2 regions of the Komagataeibacter sp. FNDCR2 genome follow, and region 2 is predicted to be linked to the other one. Evidence: riboswitches for the same ligand, from Rfam matches in the RefSeq annotation. Region 2 holds a riboswitch; the other holds the start of a gene.
The links. Region 2 has a riboswitch for thiamine pyrophosphate ahead of thiC (phosphomethylpyrimidine synthase ThiC). Riboswitches for the same ligand answer to the same signal wherever they lie in the genome.
Positions count from the first base shown of each region.

Region 1 (5,662 bases), 200 kb from region 2:
CACGCAGGAAGTGGTGGCGTTTTCCGGCGACACGAACATCGAGGGGCAGGCCTTCGCCCAGATGATCGACCGCGCGCAGCGCAGCGACGGCCCCGATGAGATGATCGAACGCATCCACAGGCGGCTGGCCAATATTCCGGGGGTGGACATATCGCTGTTCTCGGCCGGTGACATAAGCGGCGGCGGCGGGCGGCAGAAGGAAGGGGCCTACCGCTACCTGCTGACCAGCGACAACGCCGATGACATCTATACATGGGCGCCCCGCCTGACCGCCGCGCTGCGCGCGGGGCCGGTGCTGCGCGACGTGACGACGGATGTCATGAACAATGGCGCGGCCATCCATGCCGACATCATCCGCGACCTTGCGGCGCGCTACCTCGTCACGCCGCAACTGCTCAGCAACACGCTGTACGACGCCTTCGGCCAGCGCACGGCGTCCAACATATCCACCTCGCTCACCACCTATCACGTGGTCATGGAAGTGGCGGACCGGTACCGTACCTCGCCCGACATCCTGCGCTCCTTCCGCATCTCGACCGCCGGGGGCAGCGCGGGCGGCGGCACGGTGTCGAACACGGTGCGCGTACCGGCGCAGGCGAGCGGGCAGGAAAGCCGCAGCACGCAGCTCAGCCAGCAGTCATTTCGCAACCAGATTGCCAACCGGCTGGCGGGCGGGGCCGGGGCATCGAACGGGTCGGCGGTTTCCTCCAGCACCGAGACGATGATCCCGCTTTCCGATGTGGCGCGTCTTGTCCCCCGCCCCACGGCCATTACCGTCTCGCACCGCGACGGGTTCGTATCCGCCGCCATTTCCTTCAACCTCGCCCCCGGCATGGCCCTGAGCGACGCGGCGGCCACGATTGCCGACACCATGATCGACATGCATGTGCCGCCCTCCATCCATGGCGGGTTTACCGGGCAGGCGGCGCAGTTCCAGTCCGCCATCATCAACGAGGTGCTGATCTTCATCGCCGCCCTCGTCACGATCTATGTGACGCTGGGCATCCTGTATGAAAGCTACATCCATCCGCTGACCATCATGTCCACCCTGCCCTCGGCGGGGGTGGGGGCGGTGATGGCGCTGTGGGCGACGGGGCAGGAATTCTCCCTCATCACCATGATCGGGATGATCCTGCTGGTCGGGATCGTGAAAAAGAACGCCATCCTGATCGTGGATTTCGCCCTGCACGCGGAACGCGACCGGGGCCTTTCCCCGCGCGACGCCATACATGACGCCTGCGTCCAGCGCTTCCGCCCCATTCTCATGACCACGCTGGCCGCCGCCCTGGGGGCCGTGCCGCTGATCACCAATGGCGGCTACGGCATGGAAATGCGCCGCCCGCTGGGCATTACGGTGGTTGGGGGGCTTATGATGAGCCAGTTGCTCACGCTCTACACCACGCCGGTCATCTATCTTTACATGGAACATATGCGCACATGGACCGCGCGGTTGGTCCACCGGCTTATGGCCCGTGGGCGGGCATGAAAAATCTTTTCCGCAAGCTAAAAAAAGGGGTTGCGGGGGGCGGCGGGGTCGGCTAGAAACCGCCTCACAGCGCACCCGTAGCTCAACTGGATAGAGCACCAGACTACGAATCTGGGGGTTAGAGGTTCGAGTCCTTTCGGGTGCGCCAATTTTCCTGAAAATCCTGAATCAGTAAGCGATCACGTCTCTCGTGCCTGTTGGCGCGTGCGCAATCGTTCATGGCCCAAAAAGAAGGGTGCCTGCCGCCTGCCGGGCTGCTACACCCTTGCCTGATCTTTCTTTGTCCGGATTCAGGAAACAGGAATGAACGGGTCCCGCCCCCCCGAAAACATGCCGCAACAGGCCCCATTCGCGCAGCGTGAGGGGATTGCCGGCTGGGTTGACCGCAGGCTTCCGGTCATAAGCGGGTTCCGCAGGGAATATATCGACTTCCCCATGCCGCGTAACCTGAACGGGCTGTGGAATTTCGGGGCGATCCTGTGCGCGGTGCTGGTGGTCATGCTGGCCAGCGGTATTTTCCTGGCCATGAACTATACGCCCACGGCGGCGGGCGCCTTCATGTCGGTCGAGATGATCGAACGCCAGGTGCCCGGCGGGTGGATGCTGCGCGCGATCCATGTCACGGGGGCGAGCCTGTTCATGGCGGCACTCTACATCCATCTGTTCCGGGGGCTGTATTATGGCTCCTACAAGCAGCCACGCGAGATCCTGTGGCTGTCGGGGCTGGGGCTTCTGCTCATGGTCATGGTCACCGCGTTCGCGGGCTATGTGCTGCCATGGGGGCAGATGTCCTACTGGGGGGCGGATGTCGCGGGCAAGGCGGTGGGGGCCGTGCCGGTCATTGGCCCGACGCTTGAACATGTCATGGAAGGCAGCGACCAGTTGGGGGATATTTTCATCCACCGCTTTTTCGTGCTGCATTTCCTGCTGGCGTTCGCCATCGTGGCCATTGTGGTGCTGCATGTGGCCGCGCTGCATGTGCCCGGTCCCAACAACCCCACCGGCAGGCCCCTTCCCGCGCGGGAGAACGTTCCCTTCCATCCCTATTACACGACCAAGGACCTGACGGGGCTTGTGCTGTTCGCGCTGGTGTTCGTGGCCCTTGCCTTCCTGTGGCCCGGTCTCCTGTCCGAGCCGGAGAACTACCGCCCCGCCAACCCTATGCACACGCCCGCCGATATCGAGCCGGAATGGTATTTCCTGCCATTCTACGGAATGCTGCAATCCGTGCCGTCCAAGTTCGGCGGGCTTGTCGCATCGGGCGGCGCGGTGCTGATCCTGTTCGCGGTGCCATGGCTCGACCGCTCCCCCATCCGTTCGGCCCGCTTCCGCCCGTTGTGCCGGGCGGGCCTGCTGGGGCTGGTGGTGGCGTTCGTGCTGATGGGGCTGGTGGGCCGCCACCATGCCGCAGGCGGCTGGATGACCGTGGGGCGGCTCGCGACGCTTTATTATTTCAGCTATTTCCTTGTGCTGCTCCCGCTTTGCGCACGGCGGGAAATGCGCGGGGCCGGGGGCTGAGCCTTCGTGCCTGACGCCACGGGTCCAGCATCCGTGACTTGACGGGCGCGCGCCCCATCCCACACTCTCCGCCCGACCGGGGTGCCCGCCAATGGCGGGCTGAGATCATACCCGTTGAACCTGATCTGGGTCATGCCAGCGAAGGGAGGCTGACCTGTGGCGTCCGTTCCCTGCCTGCCGTGTGCCGTGAAAAAATGGGAAAGGGATTCCACATGCGCGTCATAGCCCGCACACTTGGCCTGGCCACCATCATGGCCTGCATGGCCGTGCTGATACAGCCCGCCCGCGCGGCCGGTCGGCCGGTTACGGTCGTGCTGGACTGGTTTCTCAACGCCGACCATGCCAGCCTGCTGGCCGCGCAGTACAGCGGTGCCTTTGCCCGCCACGGGCTGGACGTGAAGCTGATCGCGCCCGCCGACCCCGGATCGCCCGCGCGCCTGGTCGCGGCGGGGCAGGCGGACCTTGCGGTGTCCTACCAGACGCAGCTGGGCATGCTGGCGGATCAGGACATACCGCTTGTGCGTGTCGGCACGCTGATCGATACGCCGCTCAATGTGCTGATCACCAGCGGCACGATCCATGACCTGTCGGAACTCAAGGGCAGGACCATCGGCATTTCCATTCCCGGCGTGGATGACGCCGCCCTTGACGCCATGCTCCATTCCGTGGGTCTGGGCCTTGCGGATGTGCGGCAGGTCAACGTCAATTTCCAGCTGGAGCAGGCCATCATAAGCCATGCGGTGGACGGGGTGATCGGGGCGGTGCGCACCTATGAACTGATCGACCTGCAACAGAAGGGGATCAAGGTCACCGCCTTCTTCCCCGAGGAACACGGCGTGCCCATGTCCGATGAACTGATTTTCCTGGCCGGGCGGGACCATGCGCATGAGGCATGGATACGGGCGTTCATGGATGCGCTGGCGGAGGGCGCCAATACGCTCATCAACCACCCCGACACCATCCTGGCGCAGGCGGTCGGCGACCACCCGGAACTCGATACGCCCCTGAACCGGGCGGCATGGCAGGCCACGCTATCGCGCCTGTGCAAGCAGCCCGCCCTGCTGAACGTACCCCGCTACCGGGCTTTCGCCGCCTTCCTGCACGCCCATGGCATGATGACCCACGACATCCCGCTTGAGCGGTACGCGCTTGACCCGTTCAGCCCGCCTGCATCGCCCTGAGTTCAGTCCTGCGGGGTAATGCTGGTCAGCAGGTCGCGCCTGTGCGGCAGGAAGGTGGTGATCCGCAGGCCGTGCCAGGCCACGATACTGTCCCCCAGGAACATGCCCAGCGCGATGACGGTACACACCAGCGCGTTGCCGAACATGAGCACCAGCCACCACGCGATGGATGAATCGCGCACGCTGCCCAGAAACAGCGCAAAGGCCGAACCGCAGGCGGATGCGCCCCCCACCCCCCCGAACAGGATCGCCGCATCCAGCAGCAGCGTGCGGTAGTGCAGGAGCCCCAGCCGCTTCATGAGCATGCTGGCGTCCTTGCCGCTCTTGTCGTCCATGCCATCGAGCTTGTCGCGCACCGTCTCGATCCGGTCGCTGACACGGGCCAGCCGGGTGTTGAACATGTTGAGCAGCGTACCGATACCCGACAGCATGAACACCGGCGTCAGGGCGGTCTGGATCAGATGGGCGACCCCATCAACGGATTCATCGGGAATAAGACCGGGAAAGGCAGACACGTCAGGCATATCCTTGGATGGGGGCGGGATCTGCGTTTTTTGGGCTTATCCCCGCCCCCGTCAAGGGGCAGAGTCGCGACAGACGGACCGGGAGAATTTCATGTCACATAATTACGCCACACCCCTTACGCCCGAAAAACGCCTGGCGCGCGTTCTGTCACGCATTCCGGCTGACTGGCCGCTTGCCATCGACCGCCAGCCCGGCCCCACGGGCGCGGCCTGCTGGCGCGCGCGCCTGACCCCGCCGGGGCATGACGCACTGGACTGGACCCCGCCACAGGACACCATGGTAGATGCGCTGGAAGCCGCATGGCGGCAGGCCCGCGCCCTTCTGGCCAGCGGGACTGGCGCTTAGGTTACAGTCAAGAATTAAGTTAATAAACTATAAACACGGATTTGTGAGGGTGAGTCCTGTATTCCTGAAACCAGAAACCCGCTTCCAGTTATTTTTTATTGAATAAATTCAGAAATTCATGCGCACACGATTGTTTGATGCATAGCCGGAAAGGTTCTCAAACTGGACCAGTCCGGCCCCCGAAAACCGCCGCCATACCATGATATCGTACGGGATCAGTCAGGAAACGCGCCCAGCCCTGTCCGGCATCGCTTTGGAACATTGCAATAAAACAAAGGAATTTTTTATTTCGATCCTGCCCGCCCCCCTGTTTTCCCATCGTTCCCGCAGGGCATGCCCCCTGAACAGGGGCATCCCGGTTCCCCTGTCGCGACATGCCGGACGGAGCGGCATGGCCCCATTGACCCACGCGGTTTTATACAACAGGAATGCTGACAGGGAGTTTAATACTATGTCGGCTGGAAAATTGGCGCGTATTGGCGCGGTCGTTGTCATGGCAAGCGGGGGGGCATCCCTTACCTGCCCCGATGAGGCATGGGCCGATGATTATAGTGAACTCCTCGATATCCTGAAGGCCAAGGGCAGCCTGACGCAGGGTGAGTACAAC
Region 1 covers NZ_JAIWOU010000001.1:1,941,360-1,947,021, forward strand. The annotation lists gene LDL28_RS09200 (efflux RND transporter permease subunit) at 1-1,486, shown strand, start outside; tRNA gene LDL28_RS09205 (tRNA-Arg) at 1,558-1,634, shown strand; gene LDL28_RS09210 (cytochrome b N-terminal domain-containing protein) at 1,790-3,004, shown strand; TPP riboswitch at 3,072-3,168, shown strand; gene LDL28_RS09215 (ABC transporter substrate-binding protein) at 3,217-4,185, shown strand; gene LDL28_RS09220 (DUF2721 domain-containing protein) at 4,188-4,709, opposite strand; gene LDL28_RS09225 (hypothetical protein) at 4,801-5,055, shown strand; gene LDL28_RS09230 (porin) at 5,507-5,662, shown strand, end outside.
Region 1: it holds a riboswitch for thiamine pyrophosphate, as region 2 does, so the genes downstream of both, LDL28_RS09215 (ABC transporter substrate-binding protein) here and thiC (phosphomethylpyrimidine synthase ThiC) in region 2, are expected to answer to the same signal.

Region 2 (5,662 bases):
CCATGCCGAAATCCGTGATCTTGAGATGCGGGATAACCGGCAACGGCAGGAAGGCAAGCTGGAGGAACGGTTCATCCAATGTGCAGCCCAAGGTCCGCGCGGCGGCGCGCAGCACTTCAAGCTGGTTACGCACGGTCTCGAACGGAGCGTCGCTCATAAGGCCCGCCACCGGCAGCGGCATGTCGGCCACGACCCTGCCGTCACGCACCACCACAAAACCGCCGCCGGTCTTTTCCAGGTGGTTGACGGCGGTGGCCATGTCCACGTCATTCATGCCGACCACACATATGTTATGGCTGTCATGCCCGACGGAGGACGCGAGCGCCCCCCCGGACAGGCCAAATCCCTTCACGAAGCCACGGCCGATATTGTCGTTATGCCCATGGCGCGCCACCACGCAGATGCGCGCGATATCCTGCGCCGGATCCGGCTGCACCATGCCGTCGCGCACCGGCAGGTCGGCATGCAGGAACGGGGTGATGATCTGGCCCGGCACAAGGCCGATCACCGGGCGCTGTGTGCCGCTGCCCGCCATGGCCATGTCCTGGGGCGTCACCGGCGCGGGCAGGCTTATGCTGTCGATGCCGACGGCGGGAATGGTCTCGCGCGCGGCGAACAGCGCGTCATTCACCAGCCGCCCGGCGCTGATCACATCCGACACCCGGCATTCGCGCAGGTCATCAAGCAGGACGATATCCGCCCGCCGCCCCGGCGCGATCAGCCCACGGTCACGCAGGCCAAAGGCGTTCGCGGCGCTGAGTGTCGCGCTGCGATAGGCGGCCAGCGGCTCCACCCCCAGTGAAATGGCAAGGCGGATCAGGTAATCCAGATGCCCTTCATGCGCGATTTCCAGCGGGTTGCGATCATCGGTGCAGAACGCGAAGAACGGGGACGTGACCGGAGTGAGCAGCGGCGCCAGCGCGCGCAGGTCCTTGCACACCGACCCTTCGCGGATCAGGACCATCATGCCCTTGCGCACTTTTTCCAGCGCCTCATCCGCCGCCGTCGCCTCATGGTCGGTCGTGATCCCGGCGGACAGGTAGCCATTGAGCCTGCGCCCGCGCAGCAGCGGGGCATGTCCGTCGATATGCCCCCCGGCGAAGGCTTCCAGCTTTTCCATGCAGACCGGATCACAGTTCAGCACGCCGGGAATGTTCATGAACTCGGCCAGGCCAATGACCTTGGGGTGGTCCCGATAGGCCAGCAGGTCCGCCGCCCCCAGCGTGGCGCCCGATGTTTCCAGCGCGGTGGACGGCACGCAGCTTGCCAGGTTGACGCGCAGGTCCATGACCGTGCGCAGTGCCGCCTCGGTAAAGTAATCAAGGGCGGGGCGCCCCAGCACGTTCGCCATTTCGTGCGGGTCGCAGATGGCGGTGGTCACGCCATGGGGCAGCACGCAGCGATCGAATTCGAATGGTGTGATGAGCGAGGATTCGACATGCAGGTGCGTGTCGATAAATCCCGGCACGGCGATGCGGCCATGCCCCTCGATCACGTTCACGCCTTCATAACTGTCCAGCGTGCCGACGATGGTGTCCCCGCATAGGGCGATGTCCGTTGGCAGGAGCGTCCCGGTCACAAGATCGAACAGGCGAACGTTACGGATGACCGTATCCGCCGGCGTGCGCCCGCTGCCCTGTGCAATCCGGTCTGAAATCGCGCTGCCTGTCATACTGTCGTGCTTCCCCGAAAAAGATGTTGTCGGCCCGTAGTCTATCACAACGCGGCCACTGGCAAATCAGCACACGAATTCTTTTTCACGCCCCGATGCCCATACATTCGTAACATCATTGACAAAAACAGCGGGATTCATGATTCTGAAACGACCAAGGGGAGTCCTGAAAAAGGGCTGAGATACCGCTGGCGTAACCTGGTTTACGCATGTGGAGACCCTTCCGGGCGCATGGTGCGCTCCGGGGAACCTGATCCGGCTCATACCGGCGGAGGGACTGGTGCGGACAATCGGCATGTAACTGTTCCCCCTGCGGGGCAGGTCAAGCGCGCAAGGCCGCGCGGCCCGGTTTTCTCCCACCCCCTGTCGGAGAGAAAACAAGGAGCACTGCCATGACCTCCGTCGCTGCGCCTTCCTCTCCCGACCATGTCACGACCGGCCCCATCCTGGGGTCCGTCAAGATCTGGTCATCACCCGAAGGCCACGCCCATATCCGCGTGCCATTTCGTGAAATCGCGCTGGAACCCAGCGCCAACGAACCCCCGGTGCGCGTGTACGACACCTCCGGCCCCTATACCGATACGCGCGTGACTATCGACGTGCGCCGGGGCCTCGAACCCGTGCGCGCGCCATGGATCGCCGCGCGCGACCTGCCCGCCATCACCCCGCGCGCCGTCCGCCCCGAAGATAACGGCTTCGCGCAGGGGGAACATCTCGTCCCCGCCTGCCCCGCGCCGCACACGGTGCATGAAGGCCGGCCGGGCCAGATGGTCACGCAGTATGAATTCGCCCGCGCGGGAATCATTACCGAGGAAATGATCTACGCCGCCCACCGCGAGAACCTTGGCCGCGCCACCATGGTCGAGGGCGCGGAGGAACGCCGCGCCGATGGCGAGGATTTCGGCGCCGACATTCCCGCCTTCGTCACCCCCGAATTCGTGCGTTCCGAAATCGCGGCGGGCCGCGCCATCCTGCCCGCCAACATCAACCACCCCGAACTTGAGCCCATGGTGATCGGGCGCAATTTCCTGGTGAAGGTGAACGCCAATATCGGCAATTCGGCCGTCACCTCATCGGTGGCGGAGGAAGTGGAGAAAATGGTCTGGTCCATCCGCTGGGGCGCGGATACGGTGATGGACCTGTCCACCGGGCGCAACATCCACAATATCCGCGACTGGATCATGCGCAACGCCCCGGTGCCCATCGGCACGGTGCCGCTGTACCAGGCGCTGGAAAAGGTGGGCGGCGTGCCCGAAGACCTGACATGGGAAATCTTCCGCGACACGCTGATCGAACAGGCCGAACAGGGGGTGGACTATTTCACCATCCATGCCGGTGTGCGCCTGCGCCATGTGCCGCTGACCGCCAGGCGCGTCACCGGCATCGTCTCGCGCGGCGGGTCGATCATGGCCGGGTGGTGCCTGCACCATCACCGCGAGAGCTTCCTGTACGAGCATTTCGAGGAGATATGCGACATCATGCGCCGTTATGATGTCGCCTTCTCGCTGGGGGACGGGCTGCGCCCCGGCTCCATTGCCGATGCGAATGACGCCGCCCAGTTCGCGGAGCTGGAAACGCTGGGTGAACTGACCAAGATCGCATGGGCCAAGGGCTGCCAGGTCATGATCGAGGGGCCGGGCCATGTGCCCATGCACAAGATCAAGGTCAATGTGGAAAAGCAGTTGCGCGAATGTGGCGAAGCGCCCTTCTACACGCTTGGCCCGCTCACGACCGACATCGCGCCGGGTTACGACCACATCACATCGGGCATAGGCGCGGCCATGATCGGCTGGTTCGGCACGGCCATGCTGTGTTACGTCACGCCCAAGGAACATCTGGGCCTGCCGGACCGCAATGACGTGAAGGTGGGTGTCGTCACCTACCGCATCGCCGCCCACGCCGCCGACCTGGCCAAGGGGCACCCGGCCGCGCGCATCCGCGACGACGCGATCAGCCGCGCGCGGTTCGATTTCCGCTGGAACGACCAGTTCAAGCTGTCACTCGACCCGGATACCGCGTGTACCTACCATGATGAGACCCTGCCGCGCGAAGCCCATAAGAACGCGCATTTCTGTTCCATGTGCGGGCCGAAATTCTGCTCCATGCGCATAAGCCACGACCTGCGGGCCAATGCCGAGCGCGAGGCCGGTCTGGAACAGAAAAAGGAGGAATTCCGCAATAGCGGCAACCGCCTCTATGTGCCGGTGGAAGACGCCGTGACACCGGCGGAATGACACCCGGCGCCCCGCATGCGGCGAATATCTGTCGCACCGCATGCGGGGGGCGGCATTTCGTGCAATTTACAGCTCAGAGAACCTTTTCCACCCAGCCATGCGGGTCGGGGGCCGTGCCGCGCTGGATGCCGATCAGGGCGTTACGCAGCTTTTCGGTAACGGGGCCGATGCCCGCGCCAGCGCCAATCACGGCTTCCCCCTTACGCCCCCGGAAACGCCCGATGGGCGAGACCACCGCCGCCGTGCCGCAGGCGAACACTTCCTTCAGGCGGCCCGACGCGGCATCGGCGTAAAGCTGGTCGATGGCGTAGCGTTCCTCACGCACGTCCAGGCCCATGCCGCGCGCCAGCGTCAGCAGCGAATCACGCGTGATGCCGCGCAGGATCGTGCCGGTCAGCGGCGGGGTGGCGATGGAGCCGTCATCGAACACGAAGAACACGTTCATGCCGCCCATTTCCTCGATCCAGCGGCGCTCGACCGCATCAAGGAACAGCACCTGCGCGCAGCCATGCCCCTTGGCTTCCTGCTGGGCCAGAAGGCTGGCGGCGTAATTGCCGCCGCATTTGGCCTCACCCGTGCCGCCGGGGGCGGCGCGGCAGAAGTCGGACACCCACACGCTGACCGCCTCTTCCCCGAAATAGGCCCCCACGGGCGAGGCAATGACCATGAACAGGTACTGCGAGGCGGGCTTTACACCCAGGAACGTCTCATTCGCGATCATGTAGGGACGGATGTACAGGCTCTCATCGGGGTTGCCGGGCACCCATGCGGCGTCGATACGCACAAGCTGGCGCACCGCCTCGACAAAAAGATCCTCGGGCACCTGCGCCATGGCCAGCCGTTCGGCCGATTTGCGAAAGCGCGCCGCATTGGCGTAGGGGCGGAACAGGGTGATGTGTCCCTCCGCCGTGCGGTAGGCTTTCATCCCCTCGAAAATTTCCTGCGCGTAATGCAGCACCGCCGCCGCCGGATCCAGTGACAGCGGCGCATAGGGCTGCACGCGGGCGTCATGCCACCCCTTGCCTTCCTCATAACGGATAACGACCATGTTATCGGTAAAGACACGCCCAAAACCGGGATTGGCCAGAATCTCCGCCCGGCGCTGCGGCGGGACCGGCGAAGTGCTGGGGGAGAGCGTGAAGGGAAGGGTCGTGGCGCTGTCCATAGCCGTTATTTCTCTTTCATCGTGGCGCTGGCGCGATACACAGAGCGCGCTCCTGCCCGCCATCACGCGCGGGCAGCGCTAGCAGAAGTTCACCAGAACATTCCGCCGGTCAACCCCGCCAGCAGCACAGGACCCCTGCTTTCATTCCTGACCCAGCACAAAACCGAGGCTTCGCAGGGTGCGGGGCAGGTGCTCACGGCCATGAAGCGCCGCGACATCCCCCATCCGGGCCAGCACGCTCTCGCTCCAGTCACGCGCGGGCAGGCCCTGGCTGACACGGGCGGCGTGCAGCCGCCCGTCATAGGCGGCGATGGTGGCGGGGTCGTTCGCGGCGGCGGCGTCATAACGTTCGGCATGCAGGACGGCGGGCTGCGGCAGGCGCGGCCTGATGGCGGTGGGGTGCTTGCGGTCCGGGTAGCCGACGCTCATGCCCGATATGGCCACCGTGCGCGGCGGCAGGCCCAGTTCGGCGGCGAAGGCCTCCGGCTGGTTGCGCACGGCGCCCACGTACACGGTGCCCAGCCCGTAGGATTCAAACGTGGCCGCCGCGTTCTGCGCCGCCAGCGCCGTATCCATCACGCTGGCCACGAA
Region 2 covers NZ_JAIWOU010000001.1:2,144,925-2,150,586, reverse strand. The annotation lists gene ade (adenine deaminase) at 1-1,672, opposite strand, end outside; TPP riboswitch at 1,820-1,967, shown strand; gene thiC (phosphomethylpyrimidine synthase ThiC) at 2,065-3,906, shown strand; gene LDL28_RS10200 (branched-chain amino acid aminotransferase) at 3,980-5,071, opposite strand; gene LDL28_RS10195 (nitroreductase family protein) at 5,213-5,662, opposite strand, start outside.